DNA from 2 places in the Pseudomonas sp. HN11 genome. Region 2 is predicted to be linked to the other one. Evidence: predicted binding sites of a transcription regulator. Region 2 holds the regulator's gene; the other holds the start of a gene.
What was found. The regulator FliA, encoded in region 2, starts transcription of late flagellar genes. The targets are predictions, from matches to a motif close to CTAAAGTTTNNNNNNNNNNNGCCGNTAA.
Positions count from the first base shown of each region.

Region 1: motA (flagellar motor stator protein MotA) is a predicted target of FliA. The motif match lies at 2,673-2,700, and genes of this name have one in related genera.

Region 1 is NZ_CP089985.1:546,689-554,341, forward strand. It holds gene asd (archaetidylserine decarboxylase) at 1-177, opposite strand, end outside; gene rhdA (thiosulfate sulfurtransferase) at 193-1,008, opposite strand; gene LVW35_RS02465 (HDOD domain-containing protein) at 1,066-2,601, opposite strand; gene motA (flagellar motor stator protein MotA) at 2,768-3,619, shown strand; gene motB (flagellar motor protein MotB) at 3,623-4,642, shown strand; gene rsgA (small ribosomal subunit biogenesis GTPase RsgA) at 4,694-5,725, opposite strand; gene orn (oligoribonuclease) at 5,835-6,377, shown strand; gene LVW35_RS02490 (trimeric intracellular cation channel family protein) at 6,413-7,030, shown strand; gene queG (tRNA epoxyqueuosine(34) reductase QueG) at 7,027-7,653, opposite strand, start outside.
Region 2 is NZ_CP089985.1:4,475,995-4,483,647, forward strand. It holds gene LVW35_RS20335 (protein-glutamate methylesterase/protein-glutamine glutaminase) at 1-935, opposite strand, end outside; gene LVW35_RS20340 (chemotaxis protein CheA) at 984-3,188, opposite strand; gene LVW35_RS20345 (protein phosphatase CheZ) at 3,200-3,988, opposite strand; gene LVW35_RS20350 (chemotaxis response regulator CheY) at 4,007-4,381, opposite strand; gene fliA (RNA polymerase sigma factor FliA) at 4,550-5,290, opposite strand; gene fleN (flagellar synthesis regulator FleN) at 5,287-6,120, opposite strand; gene flhF (flagellar biosynthesis protein FlhF) at 6,227-7,543, opposite strand; gene flhA (flagellar biosynthesis protein FlhA) at 7,556-7,653, opposite strand, start outside.

The sequences.
Region 1 (7,653 bases), 2.3 Mb from region 2:
GGCGGTCACGTCTTCAACCAGGGCCTGGGACATGTCCACTTGATAGCGCTTGGCGAACCAGGTGGTGAAGGCATTCTTGAACCAACGCACGCGGCATTCGGCGATGCAGCCGGCCAAACGCGACAGCAAGTGGTGCGGCAGCAAGTACTGGCTGAGGATAAACAACTGCTTTTTCATAACTGTCCTTAAACCTTAAATCTCGACGGGGGTGTCGGGGTGGTTGCCCCATTCGCCCCAGGAACCGGCATAACCTTTGACTCGTGGATAACCGAGCGCCTTGGCCACCAGGTAGGTGAAGCCAGAGCGGTGGTGAGTCTGGCAGTGGGTGATGATTTCTTTGTCCTTGGTCAGCCCGAGGTCTTCGAGGATCTGCGGCATGTCGCGGCGGATGCGCAGGCTGCGCGCCTTGTCCATTCCGGCGGTCCATTCGAAGTTCACCGCGCCGGGGATGTGCCCGCCTTTGGCTGCGAGCACCTTTTCGCCGGAATATTCCAGCGGACCGCGCGCGTCCCAGATGCCCAGGTCGGCAGCGCCCAGGCGGCTTTGCAGGTATTCACGGGTGGCGGTTGGGCTGTCGTGCAGCGTGAGGTCGACCGGGCCGCCGACGGGGGCGGGAGCTTCGGTCGAGAGCGGGTGCTTCTCTTCCAGCCAGGCCAGCAGGCCGCCGTCGAGGTAGTGATATTTCTGGTGGCCGATCACGTCGAGCATCCAGATGAACCGCCCGGCCCAGCCACCGCCTTCGTCGTCGTAGACCACGTAGGTCGCGTCCGGGGTGTGGCCCAGTTCTCCGAACAGTTTTTCCAGGTCCGCCTTGTTGGGCAGCAGTCCGGGTGCCGGCGGCTGACCCAGTTGGGTGCGCTTGGGGTCAACGAAATGCGCGCCGGGGATATGCCCTTCGGCGTAGCGGGCGGCACTGGTGAGGTCCACCAGTATCAGGTGTTCGGCATCGAGGCGACCAAGCAGGTCGCTGGATTCGATCACCAGCGGCAAGCCAGAGAAGTCAGGCATGTGAGGTCTCCTGGGCACAAATGTTGGCGATAAAAGATGGCGATTGTAGCGCAAGCATCAGGCGCTGCGGTTGGTAAAGCAGTGCAGGGCTTTCTCGATGCATTGGGCAGTTTTGCCGAAGGCCTGCACGGTGGTTTCCGAGAACGGCCCGCCGCCCTGGTCGGCCACCATCAGCATCACCACCTTGCCATTACAGCTCAAGGAGCGCAGCAACAGGTGTTCGCCGGTGAACAGGCGGCGCAGGATCGGCGGCAGCAAAGCCGAAAACTGCGCGTGGTTTTCAGGGTTGAGGCGTACTTGGGCGGACTTTTCCAGCAAGCGCTGCAGCAACGTACTGTTGACCACATCCAGGCTCAAATTGGCCGCATCCTTCGGCAGGCCATCAGCCTGGTGCACACGCAAGGTGCTCATGGCGCGGTCAGCCATCAACAACATGACCCGCTGCATACCACTGGCCACCAGGGCCTCCTTGGCGCAGGTGGTCAAGTGCATGGCGTTGGCAAAGCGGCTCGGCTCTACCAGCAGCTCGGTGCAGCGCTTGCGCCACACGGCCAGAGCCTCGGCAGTGGGCGGCGGCGCTGGGAGCAGGCCGCGATGAATCTTCTGTACATGCCACGGCCAGATCAGCGACAGCGCCGGGTGCCAGAGGTCGGGCATCAAGGCGGTGCGGGCGCTGGTGACAGCCTGTTGGTGGACCAGTTGCTGCACCTCGCCCAAAGGCTGTTGCAGGTACAGCGCAGTGAGCAATTGCCAGCGTTCGGTATGCGGGCAGGTCCAGGACTCCTGGGCCGACATCGCCAGGCCGTTGGCCAGCAGCACGGTGTTGGCCGGCTGGTTCAACCAGCGGCGCAGATTGGGTTCGGCGTCGAGCAGTTGCTGGTGGCGCAATGGGTCGTCTTCGCGGGCGATGTGCAGCGCCTTGACCAGCAAGCGTTGCTCGCTCATCAGCAACGTGTAGCCCTGGGACACCCAGATCGGCAGGTGCCAGGCTTCGGTCAAGCCAACACATAGATCAAGCAAGCGTACGCCGAACAATTCCTGCTCGACCAGGCGCGCTGCTTGGCCCTTGTGGATAACCCGCAGCTCCCATTCTTCGAGGAGCTTGGGGTAGGCGACCGCCATCGGCCACAACGGCGACAGAAACAGCAGGCTGCCCCAGTGGATGTCCTGCCACAGTCGCGCCAGGCGGCTGCCGAACAAGCCGTTGGCTTGTTGCGACGCGTGCTGGCTAATCAGTAACAGTTGGCGTAGCGCCACGGGGATCTCGTTGGCCGGCACCGAGGGCAGGCGCGCCAGCAACTCTTCAGCGCGCTTGAGGCCCAGGCGGTTGAGCGCCACTTCGAGGTTTTCCGCCGGTTCCGCCAGGCTGCCATGGGTATGGCTGTTGGCCTCGCGCATCACGCTGAGCACGAGCGCCGGGCTGCTTTGCATCAGCTCGGCAATATCTCGCAATGAACTGCGACTGTCGCGGATGCCTTTGCACACACGGTCGTGGCTGGCCTGGGGCACAGGCAGCAGCACATCGTCCAGGCGCTTGATCCAAGCGGCGAGAGAGTTGGGTTTTGCACTTGGGACTGTCGTTTCATTAGCCATGATAGGGGCGCGATCATCACTTGCGGTCTACACGCCCGGAGCGGGCCGAACTGGCTTTTCGCCTTAACGGGCTATAGTCTGGCGCAGTTTTGCCGATAAGTAGAACAAGAGTTTTCTGCTACACCCAATATGTCCATGAACCCGACGGCGCAAGTACTCATCCCCTATGGCTAAAATTATCGGCATCATCGTCGTCATCGCAAGCGTGCTCGGTGGCTACGTCCTGTCCCACGGTAAAATTGCTGCGTTGATCCAGCCCTTCGAAGTGCTGATCATCGGTGGTGCGGCGTTCGGTGCATTCTTGCAGGCAAACCCCGGCTACATGACCATGCACGTGGTCAAAAAGTCGCTGGGCATGTTCGGTTCGCGCTTTACTCACACCTTCTATCTTGAGGTGCTGGGCCTGGTCTATGAGATCCTCAACAAGAGCCGCCGCGAAGGCATGATGGCCATCGAGGCCGACATCGAAGACGCCGCTGCCAGCCCGATTTTCGCCAAGTACCCGGCCGTGCTCAAAGATGAGCGCATGACCGCCTATATCTGTGACTACCTGCGCATCATGTCCTCCGGCAACATGGCCCCCCATGAGCTGGAAGGCCTGTTCGACATGGAGTTGTTCAGCCTTAAGGAAGAGCTGGAGCATCCGTCCCACGCTGTGACCGGCATCGCTGACGGTATGCCGGGTTTCGGTATCGTCGCGGCGGTACTCGGTATCGTGGTGACCATGGCTTCCCTGGGCGAGGGCGACCAAGCCGCCATCGGCATGCACGTAGGTGCGGCGCTCGTCGGTACATTCTTCGGTATTCTCGCGGCCTACGGCTTCTTCGGCCCGCTGGCCACCTCTTTGGCCCATGACGCCAAGGAAGAAATCAACCTGTACGAATCGATCAAGGCCAGCCTGGTCGCCTCCGCTTCCGGCATGCCGCCGTCGCTGGCCGTGGAGTTCGGTCGCAAGGTGCTGTATCCGAAACATCGCCCAAGCTTCGCCGAGCTGGAACAAGCGGTGCGCGGTCGCTAAGCCATGGAAAACAACCAGCCGATAATCATCAAGCGCGTCAAGCGCTTCGCTGCGGGGCACCATGGCGGCGCCTGGAAAATCGCCTTCGCCGACTTTGCGACGGCGATGATGGCGTTCTTCCTGGTGTTGTGGCTGATGTCCACCGCCACGCCGGAACAGAAGATCGCCATCGCCGGTTACTTCAAAGACCCGATTGGCTTCTCGGAAAGCGGCACGCCCTTCGTGATCGACCTGGGCGGCTCGCCGCAACTGGCGCCTGAGCGCACCATCAACCCGGAAATCAAGACCGAGTCGCCTCAGGAGAAAATCCCGATCGAGCGCGACACCGTCGAGTCCATGGCCGAACAGGTCGAACAGGAGCGCCTTGAGTTGCTGCTGCAAGAGCTGCAGACCAAAGTCGAAGAAAACCCGCAACTGCTGAAATTCAAGGATCAGATCTCCTTCGAGATCACGCCGGAAGGCTTGCGCATCCAGATCACCGACGCCGCCAACCGGCCGATGTTCGACTCCGGCAGTGCACGCTTGAAGCCGTACTTTGAAGACATCCTGCTGGCCATGGCCGACACCATCAAGGCGGTGCCGAACAAGATCAGTATCAGCGGCCACACCGACGCCAAGCCTTATGCGGGCCAGGGTGACTTCGGCAACTGGGAACTCTCGGCCAACCGCGCCAACGCTGCGCGCCGTGCGCTGGTGGCCGGCAGCTACCCAGACCCGCAAGTCGCGCGCGTGGTGGGGTTTGCGTCGTCGCAGCTGTTTGACCATCAAGACCCGTTCAACCCGGTCAACCGCCGGATCGACATCGTGGTGCTGACCAAAAAGGCTCAGCGTGCGATTGAAGGCGATCAACCGCCGGCGCCGCAACCCACTCCAGGCGCAGGCGCGCCGGGTGAGGTGCCGGCTGATCCGAACGCGATTCCACCCGGGCAGGAGCCTTTGCCGGCACATGAACTGCGCCAGAAGCTGAACCTGTTTGATGAGGGTGGGGTAAAGGATCCTACGGTGCCTGGGACGGGGTCCTAGGCTTCACATACAATAAGGCCGCGATGATCGCGGCCTTATTGTATCTGCGGTTTAGTAACTGCTTTCGGGCAAGCTTGCAATGATCGACCGATAGCTGTTCATCCGCTGCTGCTGCACACGCCCATCCTCCAGCGCCTTGAGCAACGCACAGCCCGGCTCGCGGTCGTGTTTGCAGTCGCGGAAGCGGCAGGTGCCGATCAGGTCATTGAATTCGATGAAGCCCGCTTCCACATCGCTGCGGCTGACGTGGCCGAGGCCGAATTCGCGGATGCCTGGGGAGTCGATCAGCTCACCGCCGCCGGGGAAGTGGAACAACCGCGCGGTGGTCGTGGTGTGGGTGCCCTGGCCGGACAGTTCCGACAGCGGGCCTACGCGGGTGCCAACTTCCGGCAGCAGGCTGTTGACCAGCGAGGATTTGCCCACGCCCGACTGGCCGACGAACACACTGATGCGCCCGTCCAACTGCTGTTGCAGCTGTTCCATGCCGTTTCCGTGATGGGCCGAGACTTCCAGCACCGGATAACCCAGTGTGCGGTACACCGCCAGCAAGGCATTCAGCGCCGGGGCGTTCTGCTCGTCGATCAGGTCGAATTTGTTCAGCAGCAACAACGGGCGAATACCGGCATGCTCGGCGGCTACCAGGTAGCGGTCGATCAAGTTGGCATGCGGCTCAGGCAGCGGCGCGAACACGATCACGATCATGTCGACGTTGGCCGCCACCGGCTTGAGCTGGCCACGGCTGTCCGGACGGCGCAGTTCGGTGGTACGCGGCAACTGGGCGACGATCACGCCGATGCCTTGGTTACCGGCACGCCATACCACTTGGTCGCCGGTAACCAGCGCAGGCAGGTTGGCGCGTAAGTGGCAACGGAACACAGAGCCTGCGAGTTCGCCTTCGAGCGCCTCGACTTCGACCTGCACGCCAAAGTGTGCGATCACCAGGCCCGTTTGTTCGGGGCCCAGGTCGCCGCCTTCAAGCGCTTCCACGGCGGAGGATTCACGTTTGGCGGCGCGCGCGGCGCGTTCACCTTGAATCTTTTCGATGCGCCAGTTTTGGCGACGATTGAGCTGGCGTTTGGCCATTGGTGTTCCGTGTCGATAATGCAAAGGTTTAGATGAAGCGGTCGCGAGTCTAGCACGGCCCCGCCTGCTAAACTGCGCAGCTACGCCAAGGTGCCAAGAGAATCAAGCCATGCAAAACCCACAGAACCTGATTTGGATCGATCTGGAAATGACCGGTCTGAACCCTGATACCGACGTCATCATCGAGATGGCTACGATTGTCACCGACAGCAACCTCAACACCTTGGCCGAAGGTCCGGTGATCGCCATCCACCACAGTGACGCCGTCCTCGCCACCATGGACGAGTGGAATACCCGCACTCACGGCAACTCCGGACTGACCCAGCGCGTGCGTGACAGCCGCATCGGCATGGCCGAAGCCGAAGCCGAAACCATCGCCTTCCTGGAAAAATGGGTACCCAAGGGCAAGTCGCCGATCTGCGGCAATAGCATTTGCCAGGACCGTCGCTTCCTTTATACGCACATGAAGGCGCTGGAAAGCTACTTCCACTACCGCAACCTGGATGTGTCCACGCTTAAAGAACTGGCTGCGCGTTGGGCGCCGGAAGTCAAAGATAGCTTCCATAAAGGCAGCACCCACCTGGCGCTGGATGATATCCGCGAGTCGATCGCCGAGTTGCAGCATTACCGCAAGCATTTCATCAAGGCGTGATCTGGCCCGCTCACTACAAAATCGCAAGGATCGCCATCATGCTGCTGATGCTCTACCTCATCGCCATCACCGCCGAAGCCATGACTGGCGCGCTGTCGGCCGGGCGACGTGGGATGGATTGGTTCGGGGTGGTGCTGATCGCGTGTGTGACGGCGCTGGGGGGCGGTTCGGTGCGTGACGTGCTGCTCGGGCATTACCCGCTGACCTGGGTCAAGCACCCGGAATACCTGGTGCTGACGTCAATCGCGGCGCTGGTGACGATCTTCATCGCGCCACTGATGCGCCGCCTGCGTTCGCTGTTCCTGGCGCTGGACGCCGTGGGCTTGGTGGCCTTTACCCTGATCGGCTGCATGACGGCGCTGGAAATGGGCCACGGTATGCTGGTGGCGTCGGTCAGCGGGGTGATCACCGGGGTCTTCGGCGGCATCCTGCGCGACATCTTCTGCAACGACATCCCGCTGATCTTCCGCCGCGAGCTGTATGCCAGCGTGTCGTTCCTCGCCGCCTGGTTCTACCTGCTGTGCCTTTATCTGGAGCTGCCCAGCGAGCAAGCGATATTGCTGACCCTGTTCAGCGGCTTTCTATTGCGCCTGCTGGCAATCCGTTTTCACTGGGAAATGCCCAAGTTCGTCTATAACGACGACGTGCACTAGCGGCTGGCGTGCTGGTTCAGCGCCCACTCCACGTGTTCGCGCACCAGTTCCGACGGAAAATCCCGCCGTGCCTTCAAGGCTTCAAGCACCTGAATGCTCGATGGTGCATTGCCCAGGCCCACCGCAAGGTTGCGCAGCCAACGCTCATAGCCGGCACGACGCAAGGGTGAGCCCTCGGTGCTGCTGAGGAATTTGTCCTCGTCCCACATAAACAACTCGGCCAGTTCTGCGTTATCCAGATTGTGGCGGGGCTTGAAATCACTTTCGCCGGTGGCGCGGGCGAAACGATTCCACGGGCAAACGATCTGACAGTCATCGCAGCCAAACACACGGTTGCCAATCAGTGGGCGCAGGTCCTCGGGGATCGCGCTCTTCAGCTCGATGGTGAGGTAGGAAATGCAGCGTCGCGCGTCCAGCACATAGGGACCGACGAAGGCATTGGTGGGGCAGATGTCCAGGCAAGCCGTGCAGCGGCCGCAGTGTTCGGTGCTGTGGGGCGCGTCAACCGGGAGCGGCAGGTCGACGAACAGCTCACTCAGGAAGAAGTAGCTGCCCGCCTTGCGATTGAGGACCAGGGTGTTTTTACCGATCCAGCCCAGCCCGGCTTTTTCGGCGATGGCTTT
Region 2 (7,653 bases):
ACCGCCAGAACTTTGTCGCCGTAGGACTTGGCGGCCGAACCGAAGGTGATGTCTACGCACGGCTTGTAGTTCAGGCGCTCATCACCCGGCAGGATTTTGATCGCGCCACGACCATCCACCATCATTTGCTTGCCGCCCGGCGCCAGCAGCGCCAGGCCAGGACGCAAGATGTCGCCATCTTCGGCCTCCTTGACGCTGATGCGGCACAGCTTGTCCAGGCGCTCGGCGAAGGCCTTGGTGAACGCGGCAGGCATGTGCTGGATCAGGACGATCGGTGCCGGGAAGTTGGCCGGCAGTTGGGTCAACACACGTTGCAGGGCCACTGGGCCGCCCGTGGACGTGCCGATGGCGACCAACTTGTAGGCCTTGCGCTTCGGCGCAGGCGAATGACCGGCAGCCGGTGCAGGCGCGCGAACCGGCGCTACGGCAGGCCGTGCAACCGGCGCAGGCGCTGGGCGAGTAAACGATGAAGTTGGCGCAGCTGGCGCTGCAACCGGTGCAGGCGTCGGCGCTGGTGCGCTGAACAGGCTGCGACGGTTACTGCGCGAGATGCTGTGCACCTTCTCGCACAGCATCTGCTTGACCTTCTCGGGGTTGCGCGAGATGTCTTCGAAATTCTTCGGCAGGAAGTCCACCGCGCCAGCGTCCAGCGCATCCAGGGTGACCCGGGCGCCTTCATGCGTGAGCGAGGAGAACATCAACACCGGGGTCGGGCAGCGTTGCATGATGTGCCGAACTGCCGTGATGCCATCCATCATCGGCATCTCGTAGTCCATGGTGATCACGTCCGGTTTCAACGCAATGGCTTGATCAATCGCCTCTTTGCCGTTGGTGGCCGTACCGACCACCTGGATCGTTGGATCGGCGGAAAGAATTTCCGAGACGCGGCGACGGAAGAAACCCGAATCATCCACCACCAGGACCTTGACTGCCATAAACACTCCGTTAGGCGGGGCGGGCATGACCGCCCTGCCCCACCAGAATCAAATACGCCGAGCGGCGTAACGCTTGAGCATGCTCGGGACATCGAGAATCAGCGCGATCCGACCGTCACCGGTGATGGTCGCGCCCGACATGCCCGGGGTTCCCTGCAGCATTTTGCCCAAAGGCTTGATGACCACTTCTTCCTGGCCCACCAGTTGATCGACCACAAAGCCGATACGCTGGGTGCCCACAGAGAGAATCACCACATGGCCTTCGCGCTGCTCTTCATGCTTGGCCGATGCCACCAGCCAGCGCTTGAGGTAGAACAGGGGCAACGCCTTGTCGCGCACGATCACCACTTCCTGGCCGTCCACCACGTTGGTGCGCGACAGGTCGAGGTGGAAGATTTCGTTGACGTTGACCAGCGGGAAGGCGAAGGCCTGGTTGCCCAGCATCACCATCAGGGTAGGCATGATCGCCAGGGTCAACGGCACCTTGATGACGATCTTCGAGCCTTGGCCCTTGGTCGAGTAGATGTTGATCGAGCCGTTGAGCTGGCTGATCTTGGTCTTCACCACGTCCATGCCGACGCCACGGCCGGACACGTCGGAAATCTCGGTCTTGGTCGAGAAGCCCGGAGCGAAGATCAGGTTGTAGCACTCGGTGTCGGTCAGGCGGTCGGCGGCGTCCTTGTCCATCACACCACGCTTGACCGCGATGTTGCGCAGGATGGTCGGGTCCATGCCTTTGCCGTCATCGGTGATCGACAGCAGGATGTGGTCGCCTTCTTGCTCCGCCGCCAGGATCACCTTGCCGCCACGGGACTTGCCCGAGGCTTCGCGCTCTTCCGGGGTTTCGACGCCGTGGTCGACGGCATTGCGCACCAAGTGGACCAGCGGGTCGGCCAGGGCCTCGACAAGGTTTTTGTCGAGGTCGGTTTCTTCACCCACCAGTTCCAGGTTGATCTCTTTCTTCAACTGGCGCGCCAAGTCGCGAACCAGGCGCGGGAAGCGGCCGAAGACTTTCTTGATCGGCTGCATCCGCGTTTTCATCACAGCGGTTTGCAGGTCGGCAGTCACCACGTCAAGGTTGGACACCGCCTTTTGCATGGCTTCATCGCCGCTGCTCAGGCCCAGGCGCACCAGGCGGTTACGCACCAATACCAGTTCGCCGACCATGTTCATGATGTCGTCCAGGCGTGCGGTATCAACCCGCACGGTGGTTTCGGCTTCACTGGCCGGTTTCTCGGCTACCGGCGCTGCAGCGGCACGCGCCGGCGCAGGGGCGGCAGCTGGAGCGGGTGCAGGCTTGGCGGCCGGTACCGGCGCTGCGGCTTTGGCGGCAACCGGTGCTGCGGTCGCAGCCGCTGCGGCCGGGGCCACTTCGCTGAACTTGCCCTTGCCGTGCAATTCGTCCAGCAACGATTCGAACTCGTGATCGGAGATCAAACCATCGCCAGCCGGTGCTGCATTGGCGGCGGCAGGCGCTGCGGCCGTGGCGGCGACTTCCGGCAACGCGTCGGCCACGAAGGTGCCCTTGCCGTGCAGTTGGTCGAGCAGTGCTTCGAATTCGTCGTCGGTAATGTCGGTACTGGCGTTGGCGTTGGCTGCCGGCGCGACTGGCGCAGCGGTCGGCACGACGGCGTCGGCCGCAAACTGGCCTTTGCCGTGCAATTGATCGAGCAGGGATTCGAACTCAGCGTCGGTGATGTCTTCGCTGGTTGGCGCGGCGACGGGCGCCGCAGGTGCCTCGGCCTCGGCCTTCACGGCACTGAGGGAGTTGAGCAGTTGTTCGAACTCGCTGTCGGTTACATCCGCTTCGGGCTCTGCCACAGGTTCCGGCGCAGCTTCAGCCACCGGCGCCGCCGACAAATCGGCAGGCTCTGCGTAACGCGCCAGGGCTGCCAGCAGTTCCGGCGTGGCGGCAGTGATCGGGGCACGTTCGCGGACTTCGCTGAACATGCCATTGACCGCATCCAGTGCTTCGAGAATCACGTCCATCAATTCCGAATCAACATGACGCTCACCCTTGCGCAGGATGTCGAACACGTTCTCGGCGATGTGGCAGCACTCCACCAGCTCATGGAGCTGGAGGAAGCCGGCGCCCCCTTTTACAGTGTGAAAACCGCGAAAAATTGCATTGAGCAGGTTCGCATCATCCGGTCGGCTTTCCAGCTCGACCAGTTGCTCGGACAACTGCTCTAAAATTTCGCCGGCCTCTACAAGGAAATCCTGAAGGATTTCTTCATCGGCGCCGAAGCTCATGTGGGTGCTCCTTAGAAGCCTAAACTGGATAACAGGTCATCGACATCATCTTGACCCGATACAACGTCTTCACGTTTATCGGCATGAATCTGCGGACCTTCACCCTTGGCGAGATGTTTTTGTGGATCTTTTTCCGAGAGGATCGCTTCGCGGTCATGTTCGATACCGGCAAAACGGTCTACCTGGCCTGCCATAAGCACCAATTTGAGCAAGTTGCTTTCCACTTCGGTGACCAACTGGGTCACACGCTTGATCACCTGGCCGGTGAGGTCCTGGTAATCCTGGGCGAGCAGAATGTCGTTGAGGTTGCTGGAAACCGTACGGTTTTCCTGCTCGCTGCGTGACAAGAACCCTTCGACCCGACGCGCCAATTCACGAAACTCTTCAGCGCCCACTTCGCGGCGCATGAAACGCCCCCAGTCGTTGCTCAGGGCCTGGGCTTCGTTGGCCATACCGTTGACCAGGGGCGTGGCGTTTTCCACCAGGTCCATGGTGCGGTTGGCCGCCGCCTCAGTCAGCCTGACCACATAGGACAGGCGTTCGGTGGCGTCGGTGATTTGCGAAATTTCTTCGGCCTGGGGCATATGTGGGTCAATCTGGAAATTGACGATCGCACTGTGCAGCTCGCGTGTGAGCTTGCCCACTTCCTGATACAGGCCGCGGTCACGGGTCTGGTTGAGCTCATGGATCAACTGCACCGCGTCGCCGAACTGGCCTTTTTCAAGGCTGTCGACCAACTGGTGAGCATGCTTTTTCAGGGTCGACTCAAAGTCTCCCTGTGACGTTTCTTTATGCTCCATAGCTCCCCCGCGATGGCATTAGCCGTGGATGCGTTCGAAGATTTTTTCGATCTTCTCTTTCAAGGCCAATGCAGTGAATGGTTTGACCACGTAACCGTTGACCCCCGCTTGGGCGGCTTCGATGATCTGCTCACGCTTGGCTTCGGCGGTTACCATCAGCACAGGCAGGCTGCGCAGTTTTTCGTCGGCGCGCACGTGGCGCAGCAAGTCGATACCGGTCATGCCCGGCATGTTCCAGTCTGTTACCAGAAAGTCGATGCTCCCGCTGTTGAGGATCGGAATCGCCGTAATGCCGTCATCCGCCTCGACCGTGTTAGTGAACCCAAGGTCACGCAACAGGTTTTTTATGATCCGCCGCATCGTTGAGAAGTCATCAACGATGAGGATTTTCATGTTCTTGTCCAATTCGACCTCCAAGCAGTCTTAAACGCGCCCAGCACCTGGACGCGCCATTTCAATCAACAGGCATTACACAAAAAGGACTGCCAGGGGCACCACGGGCCTAACCCGCGAAGGCTGGTTGCCCTCGCGGTTTCGTCTGCAGTGTCCCCACACTGCCTGTCAGCGCGCTCGCCACTCTCCCAAACGCCCCCGCAAGCGGGCTGCGCACTGGCTGTGCAACTGGCTGACCCGCGACTCGCTGACCCCCAGGACCTCACCGATTTCCTTGAGGTTCAGCTCTTCGTCGTAGTACAGCGCCAACACCAGTCGCTCACGCTCCGGCAAATTGGCAATCGCGTCCGCCAACGCCCCCTGGAAACGCTCATCTTCCAGGTCACGCGATGGCTCCATATGAGCGCTCGCGCCGTCCTCGTGCAGCCCTTCGTGTTCGCCGTCCTGCAGCAGGTCGTCGAAACTGAACAGGCGACTGCCCAAGGTATCGTTCAAAATCCCGTAGTAATCGTCGAGACTCAATTGGAGTTCGGCCGCAACTTCGTGATCTTTAGCGTCGCGACCGGTTTTTGCTTCAATTGCGCGAATTGCGTCACTGACCATGCGCGTATTGCGATGCACCGAGCGCGGCGCCCAGTCACCTTTACGCACCTCATCGAGCATTGCGCCACGTATGCGGATACCCGCATACGTCTCGAAACTCGCACCCTTGCTCGCGTCGTATTTGGTCGACACTTCGAGCAGGCCGATCATACCCGCCTGGATCAAGTCTTCGACCTGGACGCTGGCGGGCAGACGTGCCAGCAGGTGATAGGCAATGCGCTTGACCAAGGGCGCGTAGCGCTCGATCAACTCGCCCTGACTGTCACGGGCAGACTTCTTGTACGCGTTGTAGCCAGTCGCTGTCATAGCACGGGTCCTGCGCTCGTCTGATGCACCAATCGCTCGACGAAAAACTCCAGATGCCCCCGCGGGTTGGCGGGCAACGGCCAGGTATCGACCTTCTGGGCAATAGCCTTGAACGCCAGTGCGCATTTGGAACGAGGGAACGCTTCGTAGACTGCACGCTGCTTTTGCACAGCCTTGCGCACACACTCGTCGTAGGGAACTGCGCCGACGTATTGTAAGGCGACATCGAGGAAGCGATCCGTGACCTTGGTCAACTTGGCGAACAGGTTGCGCCCTTCCTGCGGGCTCTGGGCCATGTTGGCCAGGACGCGGAAGCGGTTCATGCCGTAATCACGGTTAAGCAGTTTGATCAGGGCGTAGGCGTCGGTGATCGAGGTGGGTTCATCGCAGACCACCAGCAACACTTCCTGCGCGGCGCGCACGAAGCTGACCACGGACTCGCCAATCCCGGCGGCGGTGTCGATCACCAGCACGTCGAGGTTGTCGCCGATATCACTGAAGGCCTGGATCAGGCCGGCATGCTGCGCCGGGCTCAGGTGCACCATGCTCTGGGTGCCGGAGGCGGCCGGCACGATGCGGATGCCACCGGGGCCCTGCAGCAGCACATCGCGCAGCTCACAGCGGCCTTCGATCACATCGGCAAGTGTATGTTTGGGCGTCAGCCCCAGCAGAACGTCGACGTTCGCCAGCCCCAGGTCAGCATCCAGCAGCATGACGCGACGGCCAAGCTCTGCCAGGGCCAGGGACAAATTCACTGACACGTTAGTTTTCCCGACGCCACCTTTGCCGCCGGTCACCGCGATCACCTGTACGGGATGCATGCTGCCCATTTTATTTCTTTACCTTGTCTTGCTTAGACGCAGGCTACATGGCTTGGCCGCGTGAATCGCTTGCAGACCATCGATGTAGATACATTTCACGGTGTTCATGCCGCCCTCAACCTACCCGCTTCGCCGGGTTGTGGTACAGGTCGGCGAACATATCGGCCATCGCTTCCTCGCTAGGCTCGTCTTGCATTTGCACGCTGACTGCACGGCTGACCAACTGATGACGGCGCGGCAGATGCAGATCATCCGGGATCCGCGGCCCGTCGGTCAGGTAGGCGACCGGCAATTCATGACTGATGGCCAGGCTCAGCACCTCGCCCAGGCTCGCGGTTTCATCGAGCTTGGTGAGGATGCAACCGGCCAGGCCGCAGCGTTTGTAGCTGTGATACGCAGCGGTAAGAACCTGTTTCTGGCTGGTGGTTGCAAGCACCAGGTAATTTTTCGACTTGATGCCACGCCCGGCGAGGCTTTCCAGCTGCATGCGCAACGCCGGATCGCTGGCTTGCAGGCCGGCAGTATCGATCAATACCACGCGTTTGCGCAGCAGCGGGTCGAGGGCGTTGGCCAGGGACTGGCCCGGGTCGACATGGGTCACCGACACATTGAGGATCCGGCCCAGGGTCTTGAGCTGTTCCTGGGCACCGATACGGTAGCTGTCCATGCTCACCAGCGCGATACTCGAAGCGCCGTACTTGAGCACGTAGCGCGCGGCCAGCTTGGCCAGGGTGGTGGTTTTACCCATGCCGGCAGGGCCGACCATGGCGATCACACCGCCCTCTTCCAGGGGTTCGATTTCCGGCGTGACGATCATCCGCGCCAAGTGGGCCAGCAACATGCGCCAGGCCTGGCGAGGCTCTTCGATTTCGGTGGTCAGGGCCAGCAGGTCGCGGGACAACGGGCCGGACAGGCCGATGCGCTGCAGGCGACGCCACAGGTTGGCCTGTTGCGGCTTGCTGCCTTGCAACTGGTTCCACGCCAGCGAGCCCAACTGCACTTCCAGCAGTTCACGCAGGCCGTTGAGTTCAAAGCGCATCGAATCGAACACACGCTGGTCAACCGCAGGCGCCGGGGCTGGCGCAGCAGGACGCGGCGGTTCTTTGAACGTCGGTTCCACCAGCGGCTCCGCAGCGGTCAGCGGCAGGCCGGCAAACAATTGGCGATTGGTGGTGGCATCGCTGTCGCCACGCATGCTCAGTTCAGCCTGGGCCGATACGATGCGCGAAGCGGTCTTGCGCAGCTCGTCTTCGAGTTCCATGTTCGGCACACGCGGCGCCAGGGCCTGGGGGGTGTAATCCAGGGCAGCCGTCAGCTCGACACCGCCGGCAATACGACGGTTGCCGATAATCGCGGCGTCGGCGCCCAGCTCATCACGAACCAGTTTCATGGCCTGACGCATATCGGCGGCGAAAAAACGCTTCACTTGCATAACCCACTACCCTCAGCCGTTGGGCCCTACTGTCGCGACGATAGTCACTTGCTTGTTGTCAGGAATTTCCTGATAAGCCAAAACGTGCAAATTCGGTACTGCCAGGCGCC